DNA from 3 places in the Streptomyces sp. NPDC090088 genome. Region 3 is predicted to be linked to each of the others. Evidence: riboswitches for the same ligand, from Rfam matches in the RefSeq annotation. Region 3 holds a riboswitch; each other region holds the start of a gene.
What was found. A riboswitch is a leader RNA that binds a small molecule or an ion and turns the genes downstream of it on or off. The one in region 3 is predicted to bind S-adenosylmethionine.
Positions count from the first base shown of each region.

Region 1: linked by a shared signal. The riboswitch ahead of ACIPSJ_RS23205 (putative leader peptide) and the one ahead of thrC (threonine synthase) in region 3 are both predicted to bind S-adenosylmethionine.
Region 2: linked by a shared signal. The riboswitch ahead of ACIPSJ_RS06350 (aminotransferase class V-fold PLP-dependent enzyme) and the one ahead of thrC (threonine synthase) in region 3 are both predicted to bind S-adenosylmethionine.

Region 1 is NZ_JBIVDZ010000004.1:712,050-722,074, forward strand. Features, by position in the region: gene ACIPSJ_RS23185 (dipeptide ABC transporter ATP-binding protein) at 1-1,002, shown strand, start outside; gene ACIPSJ_RS23190 (NtaA/DmoA family FMN-dependent monooxygenase) at 1,101-2,429, opposite strand; gene ACIPSJ_RS23195 (LLM class flavin-dependent oxidoreductase) at 2,440-3,528, opposite strand; gene ACIPSJ_RS23200 (MFS transporter) at 3,521-4,855, opposite strand; SAM riboswitch class IV at 5,256-5,369, shown strand; gene ACIPSJ_RS23205 (putative leader peptide) at 5,404-5,520, shown strand; gene ACIPSJ_RS23210 (ABC transporter substrate-binding protein) at 5,773-7,392, shown strand; gene ACIPSJ_RS23215 (ABC transporter permease) at 7,396-8,355, shown strand; gene ACIPSJ_RS23220 (ABC transporter permease) at 8,352-9,317, shown strand; gene ACIPSJ_RS23225 (dipeptide ABC transporter ATP-binding protein) at 9,299-10,025, shown strand, end outside.
Region 2 is NZ_JBIVDZ010000001.1:1,434,501-1,444,525, forward strand. Features, by position in the region: gene ACIPSJ_RS06310 (cytochrome c oxidase subunit 4) at 1-101, shown strand, start outside; gene ACIPSJ_RS06315 (Ig-like domain-containing protein) at 250-1,512, shown strand; gene ACIPSJ_RS06320 (hypothetical protein) at 1,638-2,039, opposite strand; gene ACIPSJ_RS06325 (heme-copper oxidase subunit III) at 2,218-2,838, shown strand; gene ACIPSJ_RS06330 (cytochrome c) at 2,915-3,727, shown strand; gene ACIPSJ_RS06335 (Rieske 2Fe-2S domain-containing protein) at 3,724-4,782, shown strand; gene ACIPSJ_RS06340 (cytochrome bc complex cytochrome b subunit) at 4,779-6,416, shown strand; gene trpD (anthranilate phosphoribosyltransferase) at 6,550-7,614, shown strand; SAM riboswitch class IV at 7,770-7,886, shown strand; gene ACIPSJ_RS06350 (aminotransferase class V-fold PLP-dependent enzyme) at 8,051-9,412, shown strand; gene ACIPSJ_RS06355 (PQQ-binding-like beta-propeller repeat protein) at 9,481-10,025, shown strand, end outside.
Region 3 is NZ_JBIVDZ010000006.1:167,884-177,908, forward strand. Features, by position in the region: gene ACIPSJ_RS28590 (trehalose-6-phosphate synthase) at 1-1,029, opposite strand, end outside; gene ACIPSJ_RS28595 (glucosyl-3-phosphoglycerate synthase) at 1,122-2,066, opposite strand; SAM riboswitch class I at 2,224-2,367, shown strand; gene thrC (threonine synthase) at 2,386-3,669, shown strand; gene ACIPSJ_RS28605 (MoaD/ThiS family protein) at 3,714-3,989, shown strand; gene ACIPSJ_RS28610 (cold-shock protein) at 4,480-4,686, shown strand; gene groL (chaperonin GroEL) at 4,990-6,612, shown strand; gene ACIPSJ_RS28620 (tyrosine-protein phosphatase) at 6,816-7,874, shown strand; gene ACIPSJ_RS28625 (NADH:flavin oxidoreductase) at 8,041-9,168, shown strand; gene ACIPSJ_RS28630 (hypothetical protein) at 9,247-9,630, opposite strand; gene ACIPSJ_RS28635 (GNAT family N-acetyltransferase) at 9,724-10,025, shown strand, end outside.

The sequences.
Region 1 (10,025 bases), on a different contig from region 3:
GTGGCGGTCATGCGCGCGGGACGGGTGGCCGAACAGGCCCCGGTACGCGAGCTCTTCGCGGCACCCGGGCATCCGTACACCCGGGAACTCCTCGCCGCCGTACCGGACTTCGGTAGCGGGCGCGAGCCGGAACGACCGGTCGCGGCCGACGACGGGCCGCCGGTCGTACAAGCCTCGGACTTGGTCGTCGACTACCCCGGACGGCTCGGCCGCAAGGGGTTCCGGGCCGTGGACGGGGTGAGTTTCACGATCCGGCCGGGTGAGGTGCTCGGGCTGGTCGGCGAGAGCGGCAGCGGCAAGACCACGATCGGGCGGGCCGTCGCCGGGCTGACCACGGTGACGGGCGGCCGACTGGAGGTGTTCGGTGCGCCGTCGGCACGCGGGCGGAGGACGGCCCGGCAGGCGACGGCAGGGCAGAGCACGGCGGGCCGGATCGGTTATGTGTTCCAGGATCCCGCCACCAGCTTCAACCCCCTCCTCACGGTCGCCGAGAGCGTCGCGGAACCCCTCGTCGTGCACCGGCGCGAGCTGGACGCCGAGGAGATCCGCGCCCGGGTCGAGTCGCTGCTCGAAGCGGTGCGTCTCCCCCGCGGCCACGCGGACCGCTACCCGCACGAACTGAGCGGCGGGGAACGCCAGCGCGCGAGTCTGGCCCGGGCGCTGGCGCTGCGGCCGCAGCTGCTCGTCGCCGACGAGCCGACCTCGGCGCTGGACGTGTCCGTACAGGCCAAGGTTCTCGACCTGTTCACCGGACTGCAGCGGGAACTCGGCTTCGCGGCGCTGTTCGTCAGCCATGACCTGGCCGTGGTCGAACAGGTCGCGGACCGGGTGCTCGTGCTGCACCGGGGCAGGATCGTCGAGGAGGGCGCCACCGGCCGGGTGCTGGGCGACCCGCAGGACGACTACACCCGCCGGCTCGTCGCCGCCCTGCCCGTGCCGGACCCGGTCCGGCAGGCGAGGCGCGGCCGGCTGCCTCTGGAGAAGGGAAGGACCAGCGCGTGACCGACAGTTCGCTTGTGGCCGCCCGCCCGCCGCGGTGACGGACCGATGCCGACCGGCCGGATGATGCCCCCGTCAGCCGGTCGGCGGCCGGTGCCGGTTCAGTTCGGCCGTGCGGTGGGCAGCGGTGGCAGCTGGAGGTGCTCGCGCAGGGTGGTGCCGCGGTACTCGGTGGGGTAGACGCCTCGGCTCTGGAGTTCCGGGACGAGTTTGTCGACGATGTCGGTGACCGAGGACGGCAGCAGGTCCGGCACGATGTTGAAGCCGTCGGCGGCGCCGGTGGTGACGTACCGGGTCCATTCGTCGGCGACGGAGGACGGGGTGCCGACGAAGGACGGGTGGCCGGGAGCGACCTCGGTGGCCAGCTCCCGCAGCGACAGGCCGCGTTCGGCGGCCAGTTCGCGCCATTTGCGGATCTGGGCGAGCTTGCCGGTGCGCTGCGCGATCGCGATCGTGCCCCGGGACGGGTCGAGTTCGGCCTCGCTCGGCTCGATGTCGGGCAGCGGGCCGTCCGGGTCGTAGCCGGACAGATCGGTGCCCCAGTACTGCTCGAAGAAGGCGATCGCCCGGGGCCCGTTGACCTGTTCGGTGCGCATCCAGCGGGCCTTGTCCGCCGCCTCCCGCGCGGTGTCCGCGAGGATGACGCTGGCGCCCGGCAGGATGCGCAGCGAGTCCGGTGAGCGGCCGTACCGGGCCAGCCGCTCGCGCAGGTCGGCCGCGTAGGCGACGGCCTTGCCGTACTCGGTGTTGTTGGAGAACACCACGTCGGCGTGGCGGGCGGCGAGTTCGCGGCCGCCGTCGGAGTCGCCGGCCTGGAAGAGCACGGGCCTGCCCTGCGGACTGGCCGCAACGGTGGCGAGGGCCCGCAGCCGTACCAGGTCCGTCTCCCGCTCGACCGGGCGGGCCGAACCGTCGCCGTCCCGGGAGGCCCACAGTTCCTTGGCAGCGTCGACGAACTGTCCGGCGCGGTCGTAGCGGCGCTCGTGCTCCAGCCAGCCACCGCGGCGGAAGTTGGCTCCGGTCCAGGCGTTGTCGGTGGTGACGATGTTCCATCCGGCCCGGCCCTCGGACAGCAGGTCGAGGGAGGCCAGGCGGCGGGCGAGGTCGGCCGGGTAGTTGTAGGTGGTGTTCTGGGTGGCCACCAGGCCGATCCGGTCGGTCACGGCGGCCAGCGCGGACAGCTGGGTGATGGCGTCCGGGCGGCCGGCCACGTCGAGGTCGAAGATCCGGCCCCGGTTCTCCCGCACCCGCAGCCCCTCGCCGAGGAAGAAGGCGTCGAAGAGTCCTCGCTCCAGGGCCCGCACCACGTCGGCGAAGGTCTCGATCGCGGTGTGCGAGGGGGCGTCGGGGTCGGTCCAGACCAGTTGGGGCCCGACACCGGCGTAGAACAGGCCGAGATGGAGCTGGGGTCGGGTGGACGGTTCGGTCATGGCGGTCACCTCAGGCGTGGGCGGCGGGCGCGGCGGCGAATCGGTTGGCGGGGCGGGGCAGGCCGAGCGTGGTGCGCAGGGTGTCGCCGGGCCGGGGCGGGTGGTGGAGTCCGGCGGCGGCCAGGGCGGGCAGTACCTGCTCGGCCAGCACCGGGAGGTCGTCGGCGAGGACGGCCGGGTGCAGCCGTATGCCGTCGACGAACTGGGCGAGTTCGGCGAGGAGTTCGGTCAGTTGCTCCGGGGATCCGGTGTGGCGCAGTCGGCCGGTCGCGGGCCGGGGGGCGGTGCGGTCCAGTGCGGCCAGCCGGTCGGCGGCGGGCACGGCGGTGTCGAGGACGATCTCCACCTCGGCGAAGACCAGGGGTGCGCCGGCCTCCCGGGCGGCGTCCGCGCGGGCGGCGACAGCGGCGGGCGTGGGCCGGCCGACCAGGACCACGTCGGCGCGCTCGTCGATCTCCAGCGCGTCCGGTGCGAGGACCACGACCTGTCCCTGTGGCGGACGCGGGGTGATGAGCGGGCCCTTGACCGTGAAGGAGGCGCCCTCGAAGTCGATGTGGTGCACCCGGTCCGCGTCCAGGTAGCGGCCGGTGGCGGCGTCCTTGACGACCGCGTCGTCCTCCCACGAGTCCCACAGGGCGCGGGCGGTGTCGACGACGTCCTCGGTCTCCCGGCGCAGTGCCCCGGCCGGGACCGGTTCCCGGCCCACGGTGGCGAGTGCGGCCGCGTCGGCCGCCGCTCCCACCAGCCAGGCGGCCCGGCCGTGCGACGCGTGGTCCAGGCTCGCCAGCTGGGTGGCGAGGTGGAAGGGCTCGGTGGTGGTGATGTGCAGGGTGGGCGCGAGCCCGATCCGGTCGGTGAGCAGGGACACGTACGCCGCGCGCGTCCCTGCCTCGATCCGGCCGACGGACCCGGGCCCGGCACCAGGCGGCAGCGGCTCGTCGGCGAACGTGACGAGGGCGAAGCCGGCCTGCTCGGCGGCGACGGCGGTCCGCCGCAGCGCCCTCGGGGTGACGGCGACCCGGGCGGCCGGGTGGGCGCCACCGCCGTCGGCCTCCAGGGCGAGGTGCAGCCCGGGCAGCCCGGTGTGACGGTCAGTCATGGGGAGTTCCTCCGGTGGACGGTTCACACTGCGGTGCGGGGACGGGGAGGGCCGGGCGGCCGGTGGCGGCGGACCCGGAGACGGGCGGGGCCGCCCGGGCGGCTGCCGTGGGTGCGGTGCGGGCCAGCCAGAGCGCCACGCCGGCCGCCGCCAGCACCGCGGTCGCGGCGCCGGAGGCCAACCCCCAGCGCACCCCGGCGTGTTGGGAGATCCAGCCGACGACGGGCGCACCGACCGGGCTGCCGCCCATGGAGATCACCGTGTAGACCGCCATCACCCGCCCGCGCATGGCATCGCTGACCTCGGACTGGACGAAGGCGCTGACGGCCGTGTTCAGCGTCATCAACGTGAAACCGGCGGGCAGCAGCAGGACGAGGAAGGCGGGATACGACGGCATCAGCGCCGCCACCGCCTCGAACCCGCCGAACAGCAGCGCGCCGACGACGACCGTCCGCACCCGGGGCGAGACCCCGCGCGTGGCGGCGATCGTCCCGGCGACGGTCCCGACGGCCAGGGCCGTGTTCATGAAACCGAGGCCCCGGGAGCCGACGTCGAAGACACGCCCGGCGAACAGGGTCAGGGTGGTCGGGAAGTTCACCGCGAAGGTCGCGGTCAGCCCGAAGACCGTGAACACGCCGACGAGTTCGGGCCGGGCGGCCACATAGCGCAAGCCCTCCGCCCCCGCCCCCGTCCACGGCGGCCGGGGCGTGGCCGGCCCGCCGCCCGTGCGCGGCCGGATCGCGAGCACACCCGCGAGGACCACGGTGAACGACACCGCGTTGAGGGCGAACACCCACCCGGTGCCGATCGCCCCGATCAGCACCCCGGCGATCGCCGGGCCGATCAGGCGCGCGGCGTTCAGGGAGAGGATGTTCAGCCCCGCGGCCTTCGGGATCAGCGTCCGCCCGACCAGTTCGGTGACGAAGGACAGCCGTGCGGGGTTCTCCACCGTGAACACACTGCCCAGGGCGAAGGACAGCACGTACAGCGCCCACAGCGGAGCATGACCGGAGAACACCAGCGCCGCCAGCAGCAGTGCCTGCACCGCGTACAGCGTCTGGGTCCACAGCAGCAGGGTCCGCCGGTCGTGGCGGTCGGCCAGGACGCCGCCCCACAGACCGAACAGCAGCACCGGGGCGAACTGCAGACCGGCGACCCACCCGAGCGCGGTCCCGCTGTGGGTGAGGGTCAGGACGTACCAGTCCAGCGCGACGCCCTGCATGGCGCTGCCGATGTTGGACACCAGACCCGTGCTCCAGTAGATCCGGTAGTCACGGACCCGCAGCGCGGCGAACGCCCCTGACGGGACGGTTCGGTTGACGGCCATGCGTCTCTTTCCGAGGGGTCGATCCACGGTGGCGAGGGCCGTACGACGATCTCGTCGCGAAGTCGGCCTGGGGTGACGGCGATTGGTAGCCGCGTGGGGGCTTCGCAGGCGACGGCCCTACGCGACGACGGCGCTACGAGGCAAGAGTGGGAGAGAAGCCCGGTGGGACGGGCCGGGGGTCAGCGACAGGTCTCGTCGAACTGATCGGCGCGACGGCCCACCCAGAACGGGTCGAGCAGCACGGTGCGTGCCTGACCTGCGGTCTCCATGACCGGATCAAAACACACGGCGGAAGGTGCGTCCACCACGCGTCCCGCCCCGTGAGACGGCGCCGTCTTTCGAACAGGACGCCCGGTTCCGGGATTGACGTACGACAAAACCGCTCCGTAGCATCGCGACCGGCATTGAGTGTCAGCGTCAAGCCCTGGCTCGCTGACCGGCAACCCTCCCGCGCGGCGGGGTGCTCCAGGTGAAAGCCCGGCGGGATCACCGACGATCCCCGCAAGCGCGTGGCCCCGTGAGCGGGGCCGGAGAAGAGGAGGACCGGTATGCGGCAGCGCGATGACCTCCCGGCTCCCTTCACCGACGCCATGGCCTTCTCCCGGCTCTCGCGCCGCCGTCACATCGATCTGAAGCGCTCGACCAGCTGCCTCTGTCAGGCCTGACCAGCGCATCCCCCGCCGGCCGCCGCCCTCTGCCGGCCGACCACCGCACCGGCCTCTGCCGGTCATTGCTCACCGCTCCCATGCGCACGGCTCCGCCGCCGCTCCGGGTGCCCCTTCCCTGACCCGTTTCCGTACAGCGCCTCCCCGTGCCGGTGCCCTCCGGCCCGGGCCGCACGCCCCTGCACGGCCGTGCCTCGCGCACCGAAGCCCGGCACCCCGTTGCCGGGTGACACGAGTAGGAGAACCCCCTCCGTGACAGCACTTCCCTTTCCCAGAACGTCCCGCTGGGCGCCCCTGGCCGCCCTGCTGACCACCGGTGTCCTGCTGACCGCCTGCGGCTCGGGCGACGGCGGCACCGGCAGCGGAAGCAGCCGGCCGAAGTCCGGTGGCACCCTCACCTTCGCGGTGGGTTCCGACGCCGGCTGCGTGGATCCGCAGCAGGTCGGCAGCAACGACACCATCTACTCGGTGCGCCAGCTCGTGGACTCCCTGACCGACCAGGACCCCAGGACCGGCAAGATCGTCCCGTGGCTGGCCAAGAGCTGGGACATCAACGCCGACGCCACGGAGTTCACGTTCCGGCTGCGCTCGGGGGTCACCTTCAGCGACGGCTCCGCGCTGACCGCGCAGGTGGTGAAGGACAACTTCGACGCGGTCCCGAAACTCGGCGCCCTGGGCACCCTCGCCGAGGGCTATCTCAGCGGCGTCAAGGCCACCACCGTGGTCGACCCGCTCACCGTCAAGGTCACCTTCAAGCAGCCCAACGCCCAGTTCCTGCAAGCCACTTCGACGCACTCGCTGGGCATCGAGTCGTCGGCGAGCGTCAAGAAGAGCCCGCAGCAGAAGTGCAGTGACGGTGTGGTCGGCTCCGGGCCGTTCGTGCTGAAGCAGTACGTCCAGAACCAGTCGGTCACGCTGGACCGGCGGTCCGGGTACGCCTGGGGCTCCTCGCTGTGGTCCAAGAAGGGCGCGGCCTACCTGGACAAGCTGGTGTTCAAGGTGGTGCCCGAGGCGGGCGTCCGGGCGGGCAGCCTCCAGTCCGGGCAGGTGGACGTGATCAGCAGCGTCGGCAAGGCCAACGAGGCCGCGCTCAAGGGCGGCCAGGTCACCCTCCAGCGCCGGGCCAACCCCGGTGTGGTGTTCGGGCTCGGCCTCAACAACGCACGGCCCCTGTTCAAGGACGCGAAGGTGCGCCAGGCCGTCCAGGTCGCCGTCGACCGCAAGCAGATCGCCGACACCGTCTTCCCCACCGGCACCCAGCCGGCCACCAGCGTCCTGGCGCACACCACGCCGGACTACACGAACCTCGCCGCCGACCTGTCCACCGACGCAGCCAAGGCCAAGTCCCTGCTGGATCAGGCTGGTTGGAAGGCGGGCGGCGACGGCATCCGCACCAAGGACGGCAAGAAGCTGTCCCTGACCATCACCTGGTTCCCCAACGCGGCCACCAACCAGCCCGCGTTGGAACTGGTCCAGCAGCAGCTGAAGGCCGTCGGGATCGACGTGGTGCTCAAGCAGCTCCCGGTCACCCAGTTCGCGACGACGGTCCAGTCCGGCGACTTCGACGTGGTGTGGGGCAACGTGACCCGTGCCGACCCGGACATCCTGCGCACCTCGTTCTCCACCCAGCTGGGCAACTTCTACCACCTGCCCGCCAGTTCGCTGGACACCGCGCTCACCGCGCAGGCCGCGACGACCGACACCGCCAAGCGCGCGCAGCTGGTCGCCGAGGCACAGAAGCTGCTCGTGCGGAACGCGTACAACGTGCCGGTGGTGGAGCTGCAGACCCAGCTGGGTGTGTCGGACAAGGTCCACGACCTCGACTTCGACTCGGGCAGCCGCGTCCAGCTGCACGACACCTGGATCGGCTGACGCATGCGCCGCTACGTCGTCAAACGCCTGGCGCAGGCGGTCGGGGTGCTGTGGGCGGCCTACACGGTGTCGTTCCTGGTGCTGGACTTCCTGCCCGGTGACCCGGTGAGCGCGATGGCCGGTGCCGGCATGGACTCCGGGCAGGTCGACCCGGCCCAACTGGCCGCGCTGCGGCACGAGTACGGCTTCGACAAGCCGGTGCTCGTGCAGTACGCCGAGTATCTGGGGCGGGCGGTGCGCGGGGACTTCGGGGACGCCGTCTCCACCGGCCGCCCGGTCACCTCCGTGATCGGCGACGCGCTGCCGCAGACGCTCCAGCTGACGGGGGCCGCGCTGGTGCTCGCGGTGGTGCTCGGCGGCGGGCTCGCGGTGGTGGCGACGTACACCTCGCGGCGGTGGCTGCGGCAGCTGCTGCTGTCGCTGCCGCCGCTGGGGGTGTCGGTCCCGACGTTCTGGGTGGGGCTGCTGCTGGTGGAGGCCTTCTCCTTCCGGCTGCACTGGTTCCCGGCGTTCGGCAACGACGGGCTGCGCGGTCTGGTGCTGCCGGCGCTGACCCTGGCCCTGCCGACGGGTGCACTGGTCGCCCAGGTGCTGGCCAAGAGCCTGCTCACCGCGCTCGACCAGGCTTATGTGGAGACCGCCCGGGCCAAGGGCGCCGGCCGCTGGCGGGTGCATCTGCGGCATGCGCTGCGCAACGCGTCACTGCCCGCGCTGACGGTCGTCGGGCTGCTGGTGGGGCAGCTGATCGCCGGTTCGGTGGTCGTGGAGACGGTGTTCTCCCGTGACGGCCTGGGCCGGGTGACCGCTGCGGCCGTCACCGCCCAGGACATCCCGCTGGTCCAGGGGGTGGTGGTGTTCGGTGCGCTGATCTTCGTGGCGACGAACCTGGTCGTCGACCTCGTCTATCCGCTGCTGGACCCGCGGATCGTGGTGGCCTCGAACCGGAGGGTGGGCCTCGCATGAGCCAGAGCCTTGTCGACGACACGGGCGGCACAGGCGGCACAGGCGGCACGGGGAACGCGTCCGGGGCCGAGCTCGGTCCCGCCCGGTCGGTCGAGGCGGGACCCGCGACCACCCCCGGGCCGTACCGCCGGGCCGATGTACGCCGAGTGCTGCGGTTCCTGGTCCGCCGCCCCGGTCTGCTGCTCTCGGTGGCTGTCCTGGTGCTGGTCGTGCTGGCCTCGTTCCGGCCGGACCTGTTCACCGCGCAGGACCCGTTGAAGGGAGTCCCGTCGGAGAACTTCCGCGGCCCGGGCGGCAGTCACTGGTTCGGCACGGACGAACTCGGCCGCGACGTCTTCTCCCGCGTGGTGCACGGCGCCCAGCTCTCCCTCAAGGCCACGCTGATCGCGGTCCTGGTCGCGTTCGTGGTGGGCGGCCTGCTCGGGGTCGTCGCCGGGTTCGTGGGCCGCTGGGTGGACGACGTGCTGATGCGTGTCGTCGACGTCCTTCTCTCCATCCCGGCGCTGTTCCTGTCGCTGGCCCTGGTCACCGCGCTCGGGTACGGGACGGTGAAGGTGGCGGTCGCGGTCGGTATCGCCAGCGTCGCCTCCTTCGCCCGGGTGGCCCGCGCCGAGGTGCTGCGGGTGCGGCAGGCGCTGTTCGTGGAGGCCTCGCGGTCCTGCGGGGCCCGCTGGTACACGGTGCTGGGCCGGCATGTGCTGCCCAACGCGGCCGGCCCGGTGGTGGTCCTGGCCACCCTGGACTTCGGCTCCTCGATCCTGGCCGTGTCCGCGCTGAGCTTCCTCGGCTACGGCGCGCCGCCGCCGGCCCCGGAGTGGGGGACGTTGATCTCCGACGGCCGCAACTACCTGGCCAACGCCTGGTGGCTGACGGCGCTGCCCGGGCTGGCGATCGCCGCGACCGTCCTGGCCACCAACCGCGTCGCGCGGGCGCTGGACGGCGAATGGTCCCGGCAGCGATGACCGACGAACCCGAGAACGGTGAAGGCGTGAGCACACCACTGCTGGAGATCCGCGACCTGTCCGTGTCATACCGCACCCGGAGCGGGTCGGTAGCGGCCGTGCGGGGCGTCGACCTCGACGTCTGGCCAGGGCAGGTGACCGCCGTCGTCGGCGAGTCCGGTTCCGGGAAGAGCACCACCGCGCACGCGGTCACCCGGCTGCTGGCGGCGAACGGCACGATCGACGCGGGCACGGTCCGCTTCGGCCGGCACGACCTCGCCACCCTGTCGGAGGCGGAGCTGCGCACCGTGCGAGGCGCGCGGATCGGGCTGGTCCCGCAGGACCCGACGGTCTCGCTCAACCCGGTCAAGCGGATCGGCGAGCAGGTCGCCGAGGTGCTGCGCGTCCACGGACTGGCGACCCGGCGTTCGGCGGCGGCCGAGGCGGTCGAGGTCCTGAACCGGGCCGGACTGCCCGACGCGGCCGTCCGGGCGCGCCAGTACCCGCACGAACTGTCCGGCGGCATGCGGCAGCGGGCCCTGATCGCCGTGGCGCTCGCCGCGAAGCCCGAGCTGATCATCGCCGACGAACCGACCAGCGCGCTCGACGTGACCGTGCAGCGGGTCATCCTCGACCATCTCCAGCACCTCACCGAGGAGTCGGGCACCGCGATCCTGCTGGTCACCCACGACCTCGGGGTCGCCGCCGACCGGGCCCAGCGCCTGGTGG
Region 2 (10,025 bases), on a different contig from region 3:
CCGTCGGCTGGTGGCTGCTGTACTTCTCGGTGCCCATCATCCTGATCGGCCTCTTCGGCTGGGTGTTCGAGTACTACCACGGTGAGAACCGCACCCAGTAGGCAAGCAGTACACCGGGAGCCCGGACCCTCCGTCAGGAGGGTCCGGGCTCCCGTCGTCACGGCCGGTTTCCCGTCCCCGGAGCGGTGTCCGTCCCCCGTCCGGACTACCTGTCGTGCCGGTACGTAAAACATCTCATAGCGTGATCATATGAGTCACTCTCCGTGCGCCCGTACCGTCGTCAGCTGCACCCTGCTGGTGATCGCCCTCGGCGCGGGCGTCACCGCCTGCGGTTCGGACGGCAACCCGCTGGCGGGCAAGCCGTACGACGCGGCGGACCAGCTCTCCTTTAACACCCCCACCGGCAAGGGGAAGCGTGTCGATCCGGACAAGCCCCTGGAGGTCGTCGCCAAGAGCGACGACGACCGGATCACGGACGTCACGGCCCAGGACGCCACCGGTCGCTATGTGGCGGGCGAACTGGACGCCGACGGCAGCCGCTGGCACAGCACCTCCCCGCTGGCCGCCAACGCCCACTACACGGTCCAGGTGAGCACCGAGGACGAGGACGGCGTCCCCGGCCGCAAGGTCCTCACCTTCGACACCAGCATGCCCACCACCAAACAGCGGCTGAAGGTCACCTTCGGCCCCCAGTCGGGCCAGTACGGCGTCGGCCAGCCCATCACCGCCCAACTCGACCACGAGGTCAAGGACAAGGCCCAGCGCGCCGTCGTCGAGCGCGGCCTGAGGGTCGACTCCATCCCCGCCGTGGACGGCGCCTGGTACTGGGTGAGCGACAAGGAGCTCCACTACCGGCCCAAGGAGTACTGGCCCACGCACGCCACCATCCAGGTGCACAGCAACCTGGACGGCGTCAAGATCAGCGACCGCCTCTGGGGCGGCACGGCCAAGCCCCTGAAGATCACCACCGGTGACAAGCTCCTCGCCGTCACGGACGCCGGCGCCCACCAGATGACGATCTACAAGAACGACAAGGTGATCAACACCATTCCGATCACCACGGGAAAACCCGGCTACGAGACCCGCAACGGCGTCAAGGTCGTCCTGGAGAAGCAGTACTTCGTACGCATGCGCGGCACCACGGTCGGCATCGCCGAGGGCACCTCGGACTCGTACGACCTGCCGGTCTACTACGCCACCCGGGTCACCTGGTCGGGTGAGTACGTCCACGCCGCGCCCTGGTCGGTCGGCTCCCAGGGCTACGAGAACGTCAGCCACGGCTGCACCGGCATGAACACCTCCAACGCCGAGTGGTTCTTCGACACCTTCCACCCGGGTGACCTGGTGAAGGTCGTCAACTCCAACGGCAAGGAGATGGAGAACTTCGGCAACGGCTTCGGCGACTGGAACCTCGCCTGGAAGGACTGGCGCAACGGCAGCGCCCTCATCAACGGCACCCCGGACGGCCCCAAGCCGCAGGACGCGGTGAGGGTCCAGCCGGTCGCCCTTTGAGTCGCCCTCAAGGGAAAGCGCCCCGTCAGGGGCGCGGGGCGGTAGCCGATCTGCGGCTACCGCCGCGTGGGCGCGACCAGCCACCCACGACCGGTAGCCGCGCACTCACCGCGCCCCACCGCCTCTCAGGCGCTCTGAAGCTTCCTCTGCCGCAACAGCGACGCCAGCGCGCCCGCGAACTCCACCGGCTCCACCGGCAGCGTCACAGCCGCGTCCGCACGGCTCCACGTGGCCAGCCACGCGTCCTGCGGCCGCCCGATCAGCAGCAGCACCGGCGGGCAGTTGAAGACCTCGTCCTTGATCTGCCGGCACATCCCCATGCCGCCCATCGGCACGGCCTCGCCGTCCAGCACGCACACGTCGATCCCGCCCTTGTCCAGCTCGGCGACGACCGCCGCGGGCGTGGCGCACTCCAGGAACTCCACGAACGGCACATCGGGGGCCGGTCGCCGGCCGGCGGCGAGCCGTACCTGCTCGCGGGTGTTGGAGTCGTCGCTGTAGACCAGCACCGTGGCGGTCGGCTGCATTGTTCCTCCGAGACGTCAGCGTCGTACGGACAGGACCGATGGCCCGGATGCTACTCCCCCGAACACCTCGTCAACACCTGTTGGAACACCGCTTCGATGGGCCATCCGGGCAGTCCACACGCTGCGAACACTCCGAACGGCACCCCCCGGAGTGAGCGCGAGATAAGCGACCGACATAATGTCGGTCGTGGCGACAGCAACGACAGTAGAAACCGGGCACGCGCACCCGTCGGTCAACCGGCCGAACCTCACCAGCGTCGGAACCATCATTTGGCTGAGTTCCGAGCTGATGTTCTTCGCGGCCCTCTTCGCGATGTACTTCACCCTGCGATCGGTGACCGGTCCGGCGCACTGGAAGGAGATGGCGAGCCATCTCAACCTTCCGTTCTCCGCGACCAACACCACGATCCTGGTGCTCTCCTCCCTCACCTGCCAGCTCGGCGTGTTCGCCGCCGAGCGCGGGGACGTGAAGAAGCTCCGGGGATGGTTCATCGTCACCTTCATCATGGGTGCGATCTTCATCGGCGGTCAGATCTACGAGTACACCGAACTGGTCAAGAAGGACGGGCTCTCGCTCTCCTCCGACCCGTACGGCTCGGTGTTCTACCTGACCACCGGCTTCCACGGCATGCACGTGACGGGCGGCCTCATCGCCTTCCTGTTCGTCCTGGGGCGCACCTACGCGGCGAAGAGGTTCACGCACGAGCAGGCGACCGCGGCCATCGTCGTGTCCTACTACTGGCACTTCGTCGATGTCGTCTGGATCGGCCTCTTCGCCACGATCTACCTGATCAAGTAGCCAGGCCGGCACGCGCGCCGCAGAAGCGCACTTTCCAGAAGCATCGACGCAGAAGATCCTGACACCGGAGTAATCCGTGAAAAAGCTCTCCGCACGACGACGCCATCCGCTGGCGGCGCTCGTCGTCCTACTCCTTGCGCTGGTGGGCACTGGGGGGGCCTACGCCGCTCTCGCGCCCGCGAGCAAGGCGCAGGCCGATGAAACATCCCAGTCCCTGACCATCGAGGAGGGCAAGAAGCTCTACTCGGTCGGCTGCGCCAGCTGCCACGGCACCGGCGGTCAGGGTTCGTCCGACGGCCCCAGCCTGGTGGGCGTGGGCGCCGCGGCCGTCGACTTCCAGGTCGGCACCGGCCGTATGCCGGCCGCGACCTCGCAGGGCCCGCAGGTCGTCGCGAAGAAGAACATCTACACCCAGGCCCAGATCGACCAGCTCGCGGCGTACATCGCCTCGCTGGGCGCCGGTCCCTCGGTGCCGACCAAGGACCAGTACGGTCCGGACGGTGCCGACATCGCCGCGGGTGGCGAGCTCTTCCGCACCAACTGCGCGCAGTGCCACAACTTCGTCGGCTCGGGTGGCGCGCTGACCAAGGGCAAGTTCGCGCCGGACCTGCAGGGCGTCGACCCGAAGCACATCTACGAGGCCATGCAGACGGGCCCGCAGAACATGCCGTCCTTCCCTGACACGACGCTGTCGGAGAAGAACAAGAAGGACATCATCGCGTACCTCGACTCGGTCAACAGCAGCAAGACGGTGAACCCCGGCGGTCTCAACCTGGGCGGCCTCGGGCCGGTCAGCGAGGGCCTGTTCGCGTGGATCTTCGGTCTCGGCCTGCTGATCGCGGTCGCCGTCTGGGTCGCCGCTCGGACCGCAAAGGCCAAGAAGTCATGAGTAGCCAAGACATTCCAGAAGAGAACCTGCCCGCTGAGCAGGATCACGCGCACGGCGCCGTGAGCGTCGCGGACGAGAAGAACCCGTTCGCGGACCCGGGTCTGCCGCCCCACGAGCACCGGATCCAGGACATCGACGAGCGGGCCGCCAAGCGGTCCGAGCGCGTCGTCGCCCTGCTGTTCACGGTGTCGATGCTGGCCACGGTCGGCTTCATCGCGTCCTATGTGACCATCCCGAAGGACAAGGCGATCTTCGTCTTCCCCCTCGGTCACATCAGCGCGCTGAACTTCGCCCTGGGCCTGACGCTCGGTGCGGCCCTGTTCTGCATCGGCGCGGGCGCGGTCCACTGGGCCCGCACCCTGATGTCCGACGTGGAGGTCGCCGACGAGCGGCACGCCATCTCGGCCGAGCCCGAGGTCAAGGCCAAGGTCCTGGCCGACTTCAAGCAGGGCGCCAAGGAGTCGGCGATCGGCCGGCGCAAGCTGATCCGCAACACGATGTTCGGCGCGCTGACCCTGGTCCCGCTCTCCGGCGTCGTGCTGCTGCGCGACCTCGGCCCGCTGCCCGGCACCTCGCTGCGCCACACGGCGTGGTCGAAGGGCAAGCTGCTCGTCAACATGAACACCAACGAGCCGCTGCGTCCCTCCGACGTCGCCGTCGGCTCCCTGACGTTCGCCAAGCCCGAGGGCGTCGAGGAAGACCAGGAGGACTTCCAGAACGTCATGGCGAAGGCGGCCCTGATGATCATCCGGCTGCAGCCGGACAACATCAAGGACAAGCGCGAGCTCGAGTGGTCGCACGAGGGCATCGTCGCCTACTCGAAGATCTGCACCCACGTGGGCTGCCCGATCTCGCTGTACGAGCAGCAGACCCACCACGTGCTCTGCCCGTGCCACCAGTCCACCTTCGACCTCTCCGACGGAGCCCGAGTGATCTTCGGCCCGGCCGGCCACGCCCTGCCGCAGCTGCGCATCGGCGTGAGCGAGGAGGGCTACCTCCAGGCGCTCGGCGACTTCGACGAGCCCGTCGGTCCTGCCTTCTGGGAGCGCGGATGAGCACCAACGAGAACTCAGAGTCCCGCGAGCGCGGGAAGGCACCGGCCGGCGAGCGTGTCGCCGACTGGGCCGACGGACGGCTCGGGATCTACTCCCTGGCCAAGTCCAACATGCGCAAGATCTTCCCCGACCACTGGTCGTTCATGCTGGGCGAAGTGTGCATGTACAGCTTCATCATCATCATCCTGACGGGTGTGTATCTGACGCTGTTCTTCCACCCGTCGATGAACGAGGTGGTGTACCACGGCAGCTACGTCCCGCTCCAGGGACAGCTGATGTCCGAGGCGTTCAACTCGACCCTGCACATCTCCTTCGACGTGCGCGGTGGTCTGCTCATCCGGCAGATCCACCACTGGGCCGCGCTGATCTTCCTCGCCGGCATGTTCGTGCACATGATGCGCGTGTTCTTCACGGGCGCGTTCCGCAAGCCGCGTGAGATCAACTGGCTGTTCGGCTTCCTGCTGTTCGTCCTGGGCATGTTCACCGGTTTCACCGGTTACTCGCTCCCGGACGACCTGCTCTCCGGCACCGGTGTCCGCTTCACCGAGGGCGCCATCCTGTCGATGCCGATCGTCGGCACGTACATCTCGTACTTCCTCTTCGGCGGCGAGTTCCCCGGCCACGACTTCGTGGCGCGGTTCTACTCGATCCACATCCTGCTGCTGCCGGGCATCATGCTCGGCCTGATGGTGGGCCACCTGATCCTGGTCTTCTACCACAAGCACACGCAGTTCGCGGGTCCCGGAAAGACCGAGAAGAACGTCGTCGGCATGCCGCTGCTGCCGGTCTACATGGCCAAGGCCGGAGGCTTCTTCTTCCTGGTCTTCGGTGTCATCGCGGCCATCGCGGCGACCACCCAGATCAACCCGATCTGGGCCATGGGCCCCTACCGCCCGGACCAGGTGTCCACCGGCGCCCAGCCCGACTGGTACATGGGCTTCGCCGAGGGTCTGATCCGCTACATGCCGGGCTGGGAGATCAACTTCTGGGGCCACACCCTGGTCCTGGGCGTGTTCATCCCGCTGGTCCTGTTCGGTCTGGTCCTGGGTGCGATCGCGCTCTACCCGTTCATCGAGTCCTGGGTCACCGGCGACAAGAGCGAGCACCACATCCTGGACCGCCCGCGCAACGCCCCGACCCGTACCGGTTTCGGTGTCGCCTGGATCACCGTGTACATGGTGGGCCTGATCGGTGGTGGCAACGACCTCATCGCCACCCACTTCCACCTGTCGATCAACGACGTGACCTGGTTCGTCCGGATCTTCTTCTTCGCCGGACCGGTGATCGCGTTCCTCGTCACCAAGCGGATCTGCCTCGGTCTGCAGCGCCGCGACAAGGAGAAGGTGCTGCACGGCCGCGAGACCGGCATCATCAAGCGGCTGCCGCACGGTGAGTTCGTCGAGATCCACGAGCCGCTCTCCCAGGAGCAGCTGCACACCCTCACCGCCCACCACCAGTACGAGCCGGCCCAGATCGGCCCGGCGGTCGACGAGAACGGTGTCGAGCGCAAGATCAAGGGGTCCGAGAAGCTCCGCGCCAAGCTGAGCAACGCCTACTACGGCGAGGACAACCAGATCCCGAAGCCGTCCGTCGAGGAGTACAAGGAGATCACGAGCGGCCACGGCCACCACTGATCGACGGCGTCGCCACGCCACAGCCGAAGGGCCCCCGTCCGTACACCGGACGGGGGCCCTTCGCGGTGCCCGGGGCTGGATAGGGTAGGCCTCACAGGCACCATTTCCCGGTACGACGATCAGGAGCGGCCTTATGAGCGCTGTGACCCCCGCTGGAGGCGACACCGCGGCGGGCCGTTCCTGGCCCGAGGTACTGAACGCGCTGCTGTACGGCCAGGACCAGAGCGCCGAGGCCACGGCCTGGGCGATGGACCAGATTATGCGCGGCCAGGCGACCGACGCCCAGATCGCCGGCTTCGTGGTCGCGCTGCGGGCCAAGGGCGAGACGGTCGAGGAGATCAACGGCCTGGTCCGCACGATGTACGAGCACGCCAACCTCATCGAGGTGCCGGGCCGCACGGTCGACATCGTCGGGACCGGCGGTGACGGCGCGAAGACGGTGAACATCTCCACGATGTCGGCGCTGGTGGTGGCCGGCACCGGCGCGAAGGTCGTCAAGCACGGCAACCGCGCCGCCTCCTCCGCGTCCGGCGCCTCGGACGTCCTGGAGAAGCTCGGCGTCAACCTCGACCTGACCCCGCAGCGGGTCGCCGAGGTAGCCGAGGAGGCCGGCATCACCTTCTGCTTCGCCGTCAAGTTCCACCCGGCGCTGCGTCACGCGGGTGCCGCGCGCGGCCAGTTGGGCATCCGCACGGTCTTCAACATCCTCGGCCCGCTGACCAACCCCGCGCGGGTGCGGGCCCAGGCCGTCGGCGTCGCGGACCCGCGCATGGCCCCCGTCGTCGCGGGCGTCTTCGCCGAGCGCGGCAACTCCTCCCTGGTCTTCCGCGGCGACGACGGCCTCGACGAACTCACCACGACCGCCACGTCCCACGTCTGGGTCGTCCGCGACGGCAAGGTCACCGAGCAGACCTTCGACCCCCGTGACGTCGGCATCGACCTGGTCCCGGTGGAGGCCCTGCGGGGCGGCGACCCGTCGTACAACGCGGAGGTCGCCCGCAGGCTCCTGGACGGCGACCAGGGCCCGGTACGGGACGCGGTCCTGCTGAACTCGGCGGCCGCCCTGGTCGCCCTGGACCCGGGCCCGGGCACGCTGCCCGAACAGCTCCGCGCGGGCATGGACAGGGCGACGGAGTCGATCGACTCGGGCGCGGCCAAGAGGGCCCTTGAGCGCTGGGCGGCGGCGACGAACAAGTAGCGGCGGCGCGGAGGTCCGGCACCGCCGGGTCCCGCCGTCGCGGCGGCGCGCAGCCCCGCGCGGCGTTGTCGGCGGTGCCCGGCCGGCCAGGCCCTCGTTCCGTCATCCGGACAGAGGTTGCGCGGCGGCGATCACTTCCCTTACGTTTCTTCCCAGGTCATGAGTGACAGTCATGAGGCCCCGGCCGACTGTCCGGCAACCCTCCGTCCGTGGCGGGGTGCCCCGGGTGAAGACCAGGTCGTAGGCAGCGAGGTCTACGGCAAGCGCGGACCCCTCGACACACCAGGGGTCCTGGTCGTACGAGGGAGCCTTCTGTGAGCAAGCGAATGCGATAGGGCGTCGAGCCCCGCCTCCGCGTACCCCTTTTCAGCTTTCCCCGTGCCGTCGACACACCGTCCGGCACGGCGGTTCCGCTTACCCTCACAGGAGTTCCGCCATGTCTGTCTCCACCGCTGCCTCCGCCCAGTCCGTTTGTGCCCCACTGCCCGTTCTGGGCCGGGATGTCGCCGTCCCGCTGGTCACCGGCGGCGAGGTCACCTACGCCGCCCTCGACTACGCGGCCAGCGCCCCCGCCCTCCAGCGGGTCTGGGACGACGTCGCGGCGTACGCGCCCTACTACGGCAGCGTCCACCGCGGCGCCGGCTACCTCTCGCAGCTCTCCACGGACCTCTTCGAGAACGCCCGCCGGACCGTCGCCGAGTTCCTCGACTGCCGCCCCGACGACCAGCTGGTCTTCACCCGCTCCACCACGGACTCCCTGAACCTGCTGGCCCGCGCCCTCCCCGCCGACTGCCAGGTCTTCGTCTTCGAGACCGAGCACCACGCCTCCCTGCTGCCGTGGCAGGACGCCCGCGTCACCTACCTCAACGCCCCCCGCACCCCGCGCCAGGCAGTCGAGACCCTGGAGCGCGCCCTCGCCGACCGCGACCCCCACGGCCCGGCCCTGGTCTGCGTCACCGGCGCGTCCAACGTCACCGGCGAGCTGTGGCCGGTACGGGAGCTCGCGGCCGCCGCGCACGCCCACGGCGCCCGGATCGTCCTGGACGCCGCCCAGCTGGCCCCGCACCACCCCGTCTCCGTCCAGGACCTGGACGTCGACTGGGTCGCCTTCTCCGGCCACAAGCTGTACGCCCCCTTCGGCTCCGGCGTCCTCGCCGGCCGCGCCGACTGGCTCCAGGCCGCCGAGCCCTACCTCGCGGGCGGCGGCGCCAGCCGCAAGGTCACCCGGCGCGAGGACGGGGGCGTGGCCGTGGAGTGGCACGAGAGCGCGGCGCGGCACGAGGCCGGCTCGCCCAACGTCATCGGCGCCTACTCCATCGCCGCCGCCTGCAAGGCGCTCACCGAGGCCGGCTTCGACACGCTGGTCGCCCGTGAGCGGCACCTGATCGAGACGGTGCGCTCTGGACTTGCCGAGGTTCCGGAGGTCCGGGTCCTCTCCCTCTTCGGCGACGACGCCCCGCGCGTCGGCGTGATCAGCTTCGTGGTGGACGGCTGGAACAGCTCCCACTTCGCCGCCGCCCTCTCCGCCGAGTACGGCATCGGCGTTCGCGACGGCCTCTTCTGCGCCCACCCGCTGGTCAGGACCCTCCTCGGCTCCGACCCCCAGACCCAGGGCGAGTGCGGGGCGCCGGAGGCGGCACCGGGCGAGAAGTCCCTCAACGCGATCCGCGTGAGCTTCGGGGCGGGGACGCCGGACGAGCACGTGGAGCGGTTCGTGGGCGCCGTACGGGAACTGGTCCGGGACGGCGCGAAGTGGAACTACCGCACGGAGGACGGCCGTTGCGTACCGGCCGTGTGACGGACTGACGTCCACTCGCGCGTATACGCTCACCTCGGCAGCTGTACGGAGAGCAGGGGGAGCGCGGAGTGCAGGAGCTGCGGGAGACTGACCCGCGGACCATCGGTCCCTACCAGGTCCTGGGCCGGCTCGGGTCCGGAGGCATGGGCGAGGTCTACCTCGCCGAGGCCCGGGGCGGCCCCCGGCTCGCGGTCAAGGTGGTGCGGGCCGAGCATGCGGAGGACCGCACCTTCCGGGCCCGGTTCCGGCACGAGGTGCGGGCCGCGGGGACGGTCGGCGGGGCGGGCACGTACACCGCACGGGTGGTGGACGCGGACACCGAGGCGGACCGGCCGTGGATGGCCACCGAGTACGTGGACGGCCCCAACCTGCGGGACGCGATCCTCGACGGCGGCCCGCTGACCGGGGACGCGGTACGACTGCTCGCGGCCGCGCTCGGCGAGGCGCTGGCCGCGATCCACGCGGGGGGCCTGGTCCACCGGGACCTCAAGCCCTCCAACATCCTGCTGGCGCCGGACGGCCCCCGGGTCATCGACTTCGGCATCGTCCGGGCCCTGGAGGGGACGGCACTGACCCGGACCGGAGTGATCGTCGGGTCCGTCGGCTACGTCTC
Region 3 (10,025 bases):
GTCGTCGGCGACCCGCTGGACCTCGGCCGTGTAGTCGCGGTAGACGGCGAGGTCCTGCCGGGACGGATACGCGAACGCGACATGCACCACCCGCTCCCGCCACTCGGGGTGGTCGTCGAGCAGCTGCCGGTAGGCCAGCAGTCCGCGCACGATGTTCTTCGAGAGCTCCGTACGGTCGACCCGGACGATGGTCCTGCGGCCGTCGCCGATCTCCTCCCGCAGGGCGGCCATCCGCTCCTCGACGTCCGGCTCGTGCGACCGCTTCCGCAGGAAGTCCGCGTCGGCGCCGAGCCCGTGCACCCCGATCCGGGTGTCTCCGGAGGAGGGGATCCCGGGGCCCAGTACGGCGTGGCAGCAGTCGACGAACGCGTCCGCCCACCGACGGGTGAGGAACGCCGCGTGGTCGGCGCCGAGGATCCCGCTCAGCAGCTCGGCGGCGATGTCGTCGGGGAGGAGCCGGAAGTAGTCCGGCGGCGCCCAGGGGGTGTGGGAGAAATGGCCGATTCGGAGGTCGGGGCGCAGGCGGCGCAGCATCCGCGGGGCCAGCGCCAGGTGGTAGTCCTGGATGACGACCGCGGCGCCCTCGCCCGCCTCCTGGGCCAGCGCCTCGGCGAACGCCCGGTTGTAGGCCTGGTACGACGCCCACTGGCGCCGGAACTCCGCGTCGAAGACCGGCTCCAGCGGGGTCTGGTAGAGCATGTGGTGGACGAACCACAGCACCGAGTTGGCGATGCCGTTGTACGCGTCGGAGAACACCTCCGCGTCGATGTCGAGCATCCGGACCCGCTGGCCCCCGGTGTCCGCCACCGGCAGCCGGCCGCCGTCGGCCCGCCGCACCGCCTCGCGGTCACCGTCGCTCAGCGCCGCGCACACCCACACGGCGTTCGCGTCCGGGCCGATCGCCGACAGGCCGGAGACCAGCCCGCCGCCGCCCCGCTTGGCGTGCAGCGCACCGCCTTCGCGCACCTCGTACGAAACCGGGCCGCGGTTGGACGCGACCAGCACCTCAGCACCGCCGGTGGAAGCCATACGCCTCAACCTAGCCCGGCCCGTAAACGCTCAAACGTACGGCTACGCCCGACCAGCGGCCGTATACGGAACGCGCGTCGAACCCGTCGAAGTCACGCCACTTTGCGTTCGGCGTACTCCGCGATCTCCGCCATCGGCGGCCGTTCCTCCGTGTCCACGGAGTACGTGCGCGGCTCGAAGCCGTCCTCGCTCCGTTCGAACTGGGTCAGGGACGGGCGGATCAGGTGGCCGCGGGCCAGCCGCAGCTGGGCGGTGCGGTAGATCGCGGCGGACATCCGGCCGAGGGCCTGGCCGTCCTGGTGGCGGTGTTTGCGGACCCCCACGTCCACCTGGGCGAGGGCGTCCAGGCCGACCAGGTGCAGGGCGTCGACCAGCATGCCCAGCTCCACGCCGTAGCCGACCGGGAAAGGGAGCTGTTCCAGGAGCGAGCGGCGGGCCGCGTACTCGCCGCCCAGCGGCTGCACGAACCCGGCCAGCTGCGGCCAGTGCATGTTCAGCAGCGGGCGGGCCATCAGCTCGGTGACCCGGCCGCCCTGCCCGGCCGCGCCGGCCAGCGGGCGGTCGTACATCGCCTTGACCAGGTCCACCCCGGGGTCGGTCAGCAGCGGGCCGACGATCCCGGAGACGAAGTCGGAGGAGAAGTCCCTCAGGTCCGCGTCGATGAAGCAGACGATGTCTCCCGTGGTCACGAGCAGGGAGCGCCAGAGGACCTCGCCCTTGCCGGGGACGGCGGGGATGCGGGGGAGGATCGTGTCGCGGTGGACGACCCGGGCGCCGGCCGCGGCGGCCACCACCGCCGTGCGGTCGGTGGAGCCGGAGTCGACGACGACGATCTCGTCGACGAGCGGCGCCTGCTGCATCAGGTCGTGGCGGATGACCGCGACGATGTCACCGACGGTCTCCTCCTCGTTGAGCGCGGGCAGCACGACGGAGACCGACTGACCCGTCCGCTGCTTGGCGGCGAGTATCCGGTGCAGGGGACGGTCGTTCAGGGACCAGGAGCGGGTGGCCAGCCAGCGCTCGACTTCTTCCAGCACAGTCAGCGGCTCCTCACTGTCACGATCACACAGCGCGGTGTGATCCATCTCGCGGTTCGGACGACTATCTCAACTGTCCTGGCCTTCGGTTACAGTCTTGAACAACGCCGATGACCATCGCATGTCCTGCGGTCACCGTGCGTTGACAACCGAATACAGCTCATCCAGAGGGGCAGAGGGATACGGCCCGATGAAGCCCCGGCAACCCTCCAGTCGGTACTCGTCTTCCAAGGCGTGGCTCCCGGCTAGGGAAGGTGCCAAATCCGTCTCACGGCGAGATGCGTCGTGAGGAAGATGAGGAGAAAGGGCCTCGCCTCACATGGCTGCGCAGACTGTTGCAACCGATTCCCCGAAGACCGTCGACCTGGGCCCCGCCACGGCGCTGTCCTGCCGCGAGTGCGGTCACCGGGTGCCGCTCGGCCCGGTGTTCGCCTGCGAGGAGTGTTTCGGCCCGCTCGAGATCGCGTACGACTACTCGGCGTACGACGCCGAGGAGCTGCGGAAGCAGATCGAGGCGGGACCCGCGAACATCTGGCGTTACGCCCCGCTGCTGCCGGTCCCGGCCGACGTGGCGACCAAGCCCAACATCAACCCCGGCTGGACCAAGCTCGTGCAGGCCGACAACCTGGCCAAGGAGCTGGGCGTCACCGGCGGCCTGTACGTGAAGGACGACTCCGGCAACCCGACGCACTCCTTCAAGGACCGCGTCGTCGCCCAGGCCGTCGAGGCCGCCCGTGCCTTCGGCTACACCACCCTCTCCTGCTCCTCCACCGGCAACCTGGCCGGCGCGGTCGGCGCCGCCGCCGCCCGGGCCGGCTTCCGCTCCTGCGTGTTCATCCCGCACGACCTGGAGCAGGGCAAGGTCGTCATGGCCGCGATCTACGGCGGCGAGCTCGTCGGCATCGAGGGCAACTACGACGACGTGAACCGTTTCTGCTCCGAGCTGATCGGCGACCCGGCCGGCGAGGGCTGGGGCTTCGTCAACGTCAACCTGCGGCCGTACTACGCGGAGGGGTCGAAGACCCTGGCGTACGAGATCTGCGAGCAGCTCGGCTGGCAGCTGCCGGACCAGCTGGTCATCCCGATCGCCTCCGGTTCGCAGCTCACCAAGGTCGACAAGGGGCTCCAGGAGCTGATCAAGCTCGGGCTGGTCGAGGACAAGCCGTACAAGATCTTCGGTGCGCAGGCCGAGGGCTGCTCGCCGGTGTCGGTGGCCTTCAAGGGCGGCCACGACGTGGTCCGGCCGCAGAAGCCGAACACCATCGCCAAGTCCCTCGCCATCGGCAACCCGGCCGACGGTCCCTACGTCCTCGACATCGCCCGCCGTACGGGTGGCGCGGTGGAGGACGTCACCGACGAGCAGGTCGTCGACGCGATCAAGCTGCTCGCGCGGACCGAGGGGATCTTCGCGGAGACCGCCGGCGGAGTGACGGTTGGAGTCACCAAGAAGCTCATTGAGAATGGGCTCATCGATCCCTCGAAGTCGGTCGTTGTACTCAACACCGGTGATGGATTGAAGACGCTCGACGCGGTGGCGGGTACGGGTCTTACCGCGACCATTCGCCCGAATCTCGAGTCTTTCCACGAGGCCGGGCTCGCCTGAGTCCCCGAGAAATAGGGCGCTGCCCTGACCGGAGGTTTAAAGCCGTGAGCGTCACTGTTCGCATCCCCACCATCCTGCGCACCTACACCGGTGGCCAGGCCGAAGTCAGTGCCGAAGGTGCCACCCTCGGCGAGGTCATCACCGACCTGGAGAAGAACCACACGGGAATCTCCGCCCGCGTTCTCGACGACCAGGGCAAGCTGCGCCGGTTCGTCAATGTGTACGTCAATGACGACGACGTGCGCTTCGAGCAGGGCCTGGAGACCGCCACCCCGGACGGGGCCGGCGTCTCCATCATCCCGGCCGTCGCGGGCGGCTGACCGACCCCGCAGACCGCGCCGACCCGGCTGACCTGCTGACCTGATGGCCGTATGACCGAACATTACCTTCGGTAACACCCATCACCGAGTGTTCATCTGATTGCCCCCTCCGTGAGAGAAGCGGAGGGGGCAATTCTGTGTGGTTGAGCGCGGTACAGTTGGGGAACGCGGTCCTGATCTCCAGGTCGGGAGCCCCGTATTCGATACCGCGAGCCCGACAAGAAGTAGCCAAAGTGTGCGGGTTCTTTGCGGCTTTTGCGGCTTATCTGGGGCCCGACTTGCCCTGAATTCGGCCGAATTCTTGCTACATTCCGGACCCTTCCCGTCCAGAATTCTCGTCCGATTGACCTGTTGCAGACGGCAGTTGGACAGATACATTCGGCCGCGGTCGACGCGTTCCGGCGCACGCCCCCAACCATTGGGGGGTGAGGTCTGACCCGGATCCGCGAAGTGTGGATCTGTGCAAGGGCCAGTAATAGGGGAGTTAGGCATGGCTCAGGGCACCGTCAAGTGGTTCAACGCGGAGAAGGGGTACGGCTTCATCGCGGTCGACGGTGGTGCGGATGTTTTCGTCCACTACAGCGCGATCCAGATGGACGGGTACCGCACCCTGGAAGAGGGTCAGCGAGTCGATTTCGAGATCTCGCAGGGCCAGAAGGGGCCGCAGGCGGACATGGTCCGGCTGGCGACCAGCTGAAGCACGCGCCGACTGACAGCGACGTTCTTCTGTACATCTTCGAAGGGCTCGTGCCTCCCGGGGCACGGGCCCTTCGGCATGCCCGGCCGCGTGTGCCCGATCCCCGGGAGGCGCTTGCACTCGCCTACCCCGAGTGCTAATCATTGGCGTTAGCACTCTGAAGGTGAGAGTGACAAAGAAGGACCGGGTCGGTGAGGCCCGCGGGCCGGGTGGGGCAAGGAACCCACGGGTCGGCGAGCCGTCCGTCGCGGGCGCGGGCGCGGTCCTGAAGACTCACCCCCAGTCCTGGAGGGACCACTTCACATGGCCAAGATCATCGCGTTCGACGAGGAGGCGCGGCGCGGCCTCGAGCGCGGCATGAACCAGCTCGCGGACGCCGTCAAGGTGACGCTCGGCCCCAAGGGCCGCAACGTCGTCCTCGAGAAGAAGTGGGGCGCCCCCACGATCACCAACGATGGTGTCTCCATCGCCAAGGAGATCGAGCTCGAGGACCCGTACGAGAAGATCGGCGCCGAGCTGGTCAAGGAAGTCGCCAAGAAGACGGACGACGTCGCCGGTGACGGTACGACCACCGCGACCGTGCTCGCCCAGGCCCTGGTCAAGGAAGGCCTGCGCAACGTAGCCGCCGGCGCCAACCCGATGGCCCTCAAGCGCGGTATCGAGAAGGCCGTCGAGGCCGTCTCCGGTGCCCTCCTCGAACAGGCCAAGGATGTCGAGACCAAGGAGCAGATCGCTTCGACGGCCTCCATCTCCGCCGCCGACACCCAGATCGGCGAGCTCATCGCCGAGGCCATGGACAAGGTCGGCAAGGAAGGCGTCATCACCGTCGAGGAGTCCCAGACCTTCGGTCTGGAGCTGGAGCTCACCGAGGGTATGCGCTTCGACAAGGGCTACATCTCGGCGTACTTCGCCACCGACATGGAGCGTATGGAGGCGTCCCTCGACGACCCGTACATCCTGATCGCCAACTCGAAGATCGGCTCCGTCAAGGACCTGCTCCCGCTCCTGGAGAAGGTCATGCAGTCGGGCAAGCCGCTGCTGATCATCGCCGAGGACGTCGAGGGCGAGGCCCTGTCGACCCTGGTCGTCAACAAGATCCGCGGCACCTTCAAGTCCGTCGCCGTCAAGGCCCCGGGCTTCGGCGACCGCCGCAAGGCGATGCTGAACGACATCGCCATCCTCACCGGTGGCGAGGTCATCTCCGAGGAGGTCGGTCTCAAGCTCGAGAACACGACCCTCGACCTGCTGGGCAAGGCCCGCAAGGTGGTCATCACCAAGGACGAGACCACCATCGTCGACGGCGCCGGCTCCTCCGAGCAGGTGCAGGGCCGGGTCAACCAGATCCGCGCCGAGATCGAGCAGTCCGACTCGGACTACGACCGCGAGAAGCTCCAGGAGCGCCTGGCCAAGCTCGCCGGTGGCGTCGCCGTCATCAAGGCCGGTGCCGCGACCGAGGTCGAGCTCAAGGAGCGCAAGCACCGCATCGAGGACGCCGTGCGCAACGCGAAGGCGGCCGTCGAGGAGGGCATCGTCGCCGGTGGTGGCGTGGCCCTGCTCCAGGCCTCCCAGGTCTTCGAGAAGCTGGAGCTCGAGGGTGACGAGGCGACCGGCGCCAACGCCGTGAAGCTCGCCCTGGAGGCCCCGCTCAAGCAGATCGCCGTCAACGGTGGTCTCGAGGGTGGCGTCGTCGTCGAGAAGGTCCGCAACCTCCAGGTCGGCCACGGCCTGAACGCCGCGACCGGCGAGTACGTCGACATGATCGCCGAGGGCATCATCGACCCGGCGAAGGTGACCCGCTCTGCCCTGCAGAACGCCGCCTCCATCGCCGCGCTGTTCCTCACCACCGAGGCCGTCATCGCCGACAAGCCGGAGAAGGCCGCCGCGGCCGCCCCGGGCGGCATGCCGGGCGGTGACATGGACTTCTGATCCGCCACGGATCGGCTCGTCCTTTCCGAGGGCGGCACCCCCTGTTCACGACAGGGGGTGCCGCCCTCGGGCGTTTCCGCCGGCCGGCGGAGGGCGTTCGCGCCGGTCGGGGGAGTGGTGTGGCACAAACTGCCATCCATGCACATGCTGTCAGTCATCCGGCGTTCACGTCTGGGACGGTACGTGCACACAGCATCCGTCTCATGACGCTCATGAAGCCCTCCCTGCTCGCCGCCGTGCTCCTCGCCCTGACCGCGCCGGCCGCCGTCGCCGCCCCGGCCGCCGGTCACTCGCACTCGTCCCACCGCATCCCCTTCACGGCCGCGACCGTGACGGCGAACGACGACGGCTCGTACCACGTCGTCTGGACCGCGCCCGGGGTGCGCTCGGTCGCCGTCCGCGCCGACGGGCACGTGGTCGCGCGCGGCGGTGCCACGGGTGACGTCACGGTGAAGGGGCTGCCCGCCGCCGACCGGCAGTGGTTCGACCTCGTGCCCGAGCGCGGCGGCTCGCTGCACCTCGCCGACCGGCTCGTCAAGCTCGACGGCACCGTCAACTTCCGTGACGCGGGCGGCTATCGGACCGCCGACGGCCACTGGGTGAAGATGGGCGAGATCTACCGCTCCGACGCCCTGAACAAGCTCACCGCCGCCGACGTCGCCAAGCTCGGGCGGCTGGGCATCCGTGCGGACTACGACCTGCGGACCGAGTCGGAGCGGACCTCGGCACCGGACGTCGTGCCGTCGTATGTGACATACCACGTCGCCGACGTGCTGGCCGGGTCCTCCATGACCACCACCTTGCCGACCACCGAGGAAGCCGCCGTCCAGATGATGGTGGACGGCGAGAAGTACATGGTCAGCGGCGCCACCGCGCAGGCCGCGTACACCTCGGTCCTCGCGGGCGTGGCCGACGAGGGCCGGCACGGGCTCGTCTACCACTGCACCGCCGGCAAGGACCGCACCGGCTGGGCCGGCGCCGCCCTGCTCACCGCGCTCGGCGTGCCCCGCTCCACGGTGATGACGGACTACCTCGCCAGCAACGCCTACCGCGCGGCGGCCAACGCGGCCACGCTCGCCGCGATGACCCCGGCCCAGGCGAAGGTCTACAAGCCGCTCCTGGACGTCCGTGCCGAGTACCTGAACTCCGGCTTCCAGGAGGTCCACGACAAGTACGGCACCTTCGGCGCCTACCTGGACAAGGGCCTCGGCATCGACGCGAAGGAACTCCGCTCGCTGAAGCGGGATCTGCTCGTCGGCTAGCGGTACCGGCCGCGGGCCCGTGTCCCGGGTCACACGGCATCCGGGCGGGTGCCGGGAATGCGTGCGTCCGGGCAGGTCGTTGTGGACGGAGGTGCACTCGATGCGTGTGCACATACCGACTGGTATACGATCAAGGTATACGACCTACTCACGAGGAGCCCCCCACGTGACCGTCACCACGCCCCCCGCCTCCCGCGCGGCCGAGATCCTCTCGCGTCCCATCGCCCTGAACGGGCTCACGGTCCCCAACCGGATCGTGATGGCGCCGATGACCCGCCAGTTCAGCCCCGGCGGTGTCCCCGGTGAGGACGTGGTCTCGTACTACTCCCGCCGGGCCGCCGCCGGTGTCGGTCTGATCGTCACCGAGGGGACGTACGTCGGTCACGACTCGGCCGGGCAGAGCAGCCGCATCCCGCGGTTCCACGGCGAGGAGCAGCTGGCGGGCTGGGCGAAGGTCGCCGAGGGCGTGCACGCGGCCGGCGGCACGATCGTCCCGCAGCTGTGGCACATCGGCATGGTCCGCAAGCAGGGCCAGCCGCCGTTCGCGGACGCCCCCGCCGTCGGCCCCTCCGGCATCCGCCTGGACGGCACCGAGGGCGAGGGCAGGGCGATGACCTCGCAGGACCTGGACGACGTCATCCGCGCGTTCGCCGAGGCCGCGGCCGACGCCGAGCGCATCGGCTTCGACGGCGTCGAGCTGCACGGCGCCCACGGCTACCTCCTGGACCAGTTCCTGTGGGCGGGCACCAACCGCCGCACCGACGCGTACGGCGGCGACCCGGTCGCCCGGACCAAGTTCGCGGCCGAGATCGTGGCGGCCGTACGGGACTCCGTCTCCGCCGACTTCCCCGTCCTCTTCCGCTACTCGCAGTGGAAGTCCGACAACTACGACGCCCGTCTCGCCGAGACCCCGGAGGAGCTGGAGGCGATCCTGACCCCGCTGGCCGCCGCCGGCGTCGACGCCTTCCACGCCTCCACCCGCCGCTACTGGCTCCCCGAGTTCGAGGGCTCCGACCTCAACCTGGCCGGCTGGACCAAGAAGCTCACCGGCAAGCCCACCATCACCGTCGGCTCGGTCGGCCTCGACGGCGACTTCATCAAGGGCTTCATGGGCGAGGGCTCCCCGGTCAAGGGCATCGACGACCTCCTCGACAGCCTGGAGCGCGACGAGTACGACATGGTCGCCATCGGCCGCGCCCTCCTCCAGGACCCCGAGTGGGCGTCCAAGGTCCTCGCCGGCCGCACGGAGGAGCTGTCGGCGTACGACGCGGCTGCGCTCAAGACCCTGAGCTGAGCACCTGCGCGGACACGATGAACGGCCGGGACGCGGAGTGTCCCGGCCGTTCGTCATGTCCGCCGTTCGTCAGGTCCGTCAGAGGACTCCCGCCGTGGTCAGCACCGCGAAGGCGGCTGTCTGTGCCGGCCCCAGGCGGCGGGTCAGCCGGGCGTGCCGAGGGTCGGCCGGGGTGTGGAGGCGGTACCAGGACTCCAACGGCCAGGCCGCGCCGACCGCACGCGTGGCCAGGCCGACGGTGTCGAACCAGCCGTGCGGGGGGCCGCCGAGCACGAAACCGCAGAGGCCGCCCACGGCCGCGGCCGTCAGGAAGGACGGCGAGAAACGCCAGTCGAGGTCGGACGCGCGGAACCGGCTCCTTCCCGGCCGCCAGAAGAACCGCAGACCGAGGACGTGCACGGTCATGAGGAGGGTGACGACCAGCACGGCCAGGGAGAGCGCGTCGAGTACGTCCACGCTCATCACAACGCCGACGCCATAGGTATGTGCACTCCCGCTGTATACCGGGTCAACCTGAAGGAGGCGGCCGGTGGTGTCACCGTTACCGTCGTCCCCATGAGCCACTCCTCCCGCCCGGCCACCCCCGCCGATCTAGATGCCGTCGTGTCCACGTTGACCAGTGCCTTTCTCCAGGACCCGGTGTGGGGGCCGGTCTTTCCGGACGAGGGGCGGCGGGGTCGGCAGATGGGGGAGTTGTGGCGGGTGTACGCGCGGGGCGCGCTGCGGTATCCGTGGACGTTCGTGACGCCGGGCGTGGAGGCGGTGGCCGTGTGGATTCCGCCGGGGGGTGTCGAGTTGACCGAGGAGGAGGAGCGGGAGCGGGGCGCGGTGATGGAGAAGGTCGCCGGGGCGGAGGT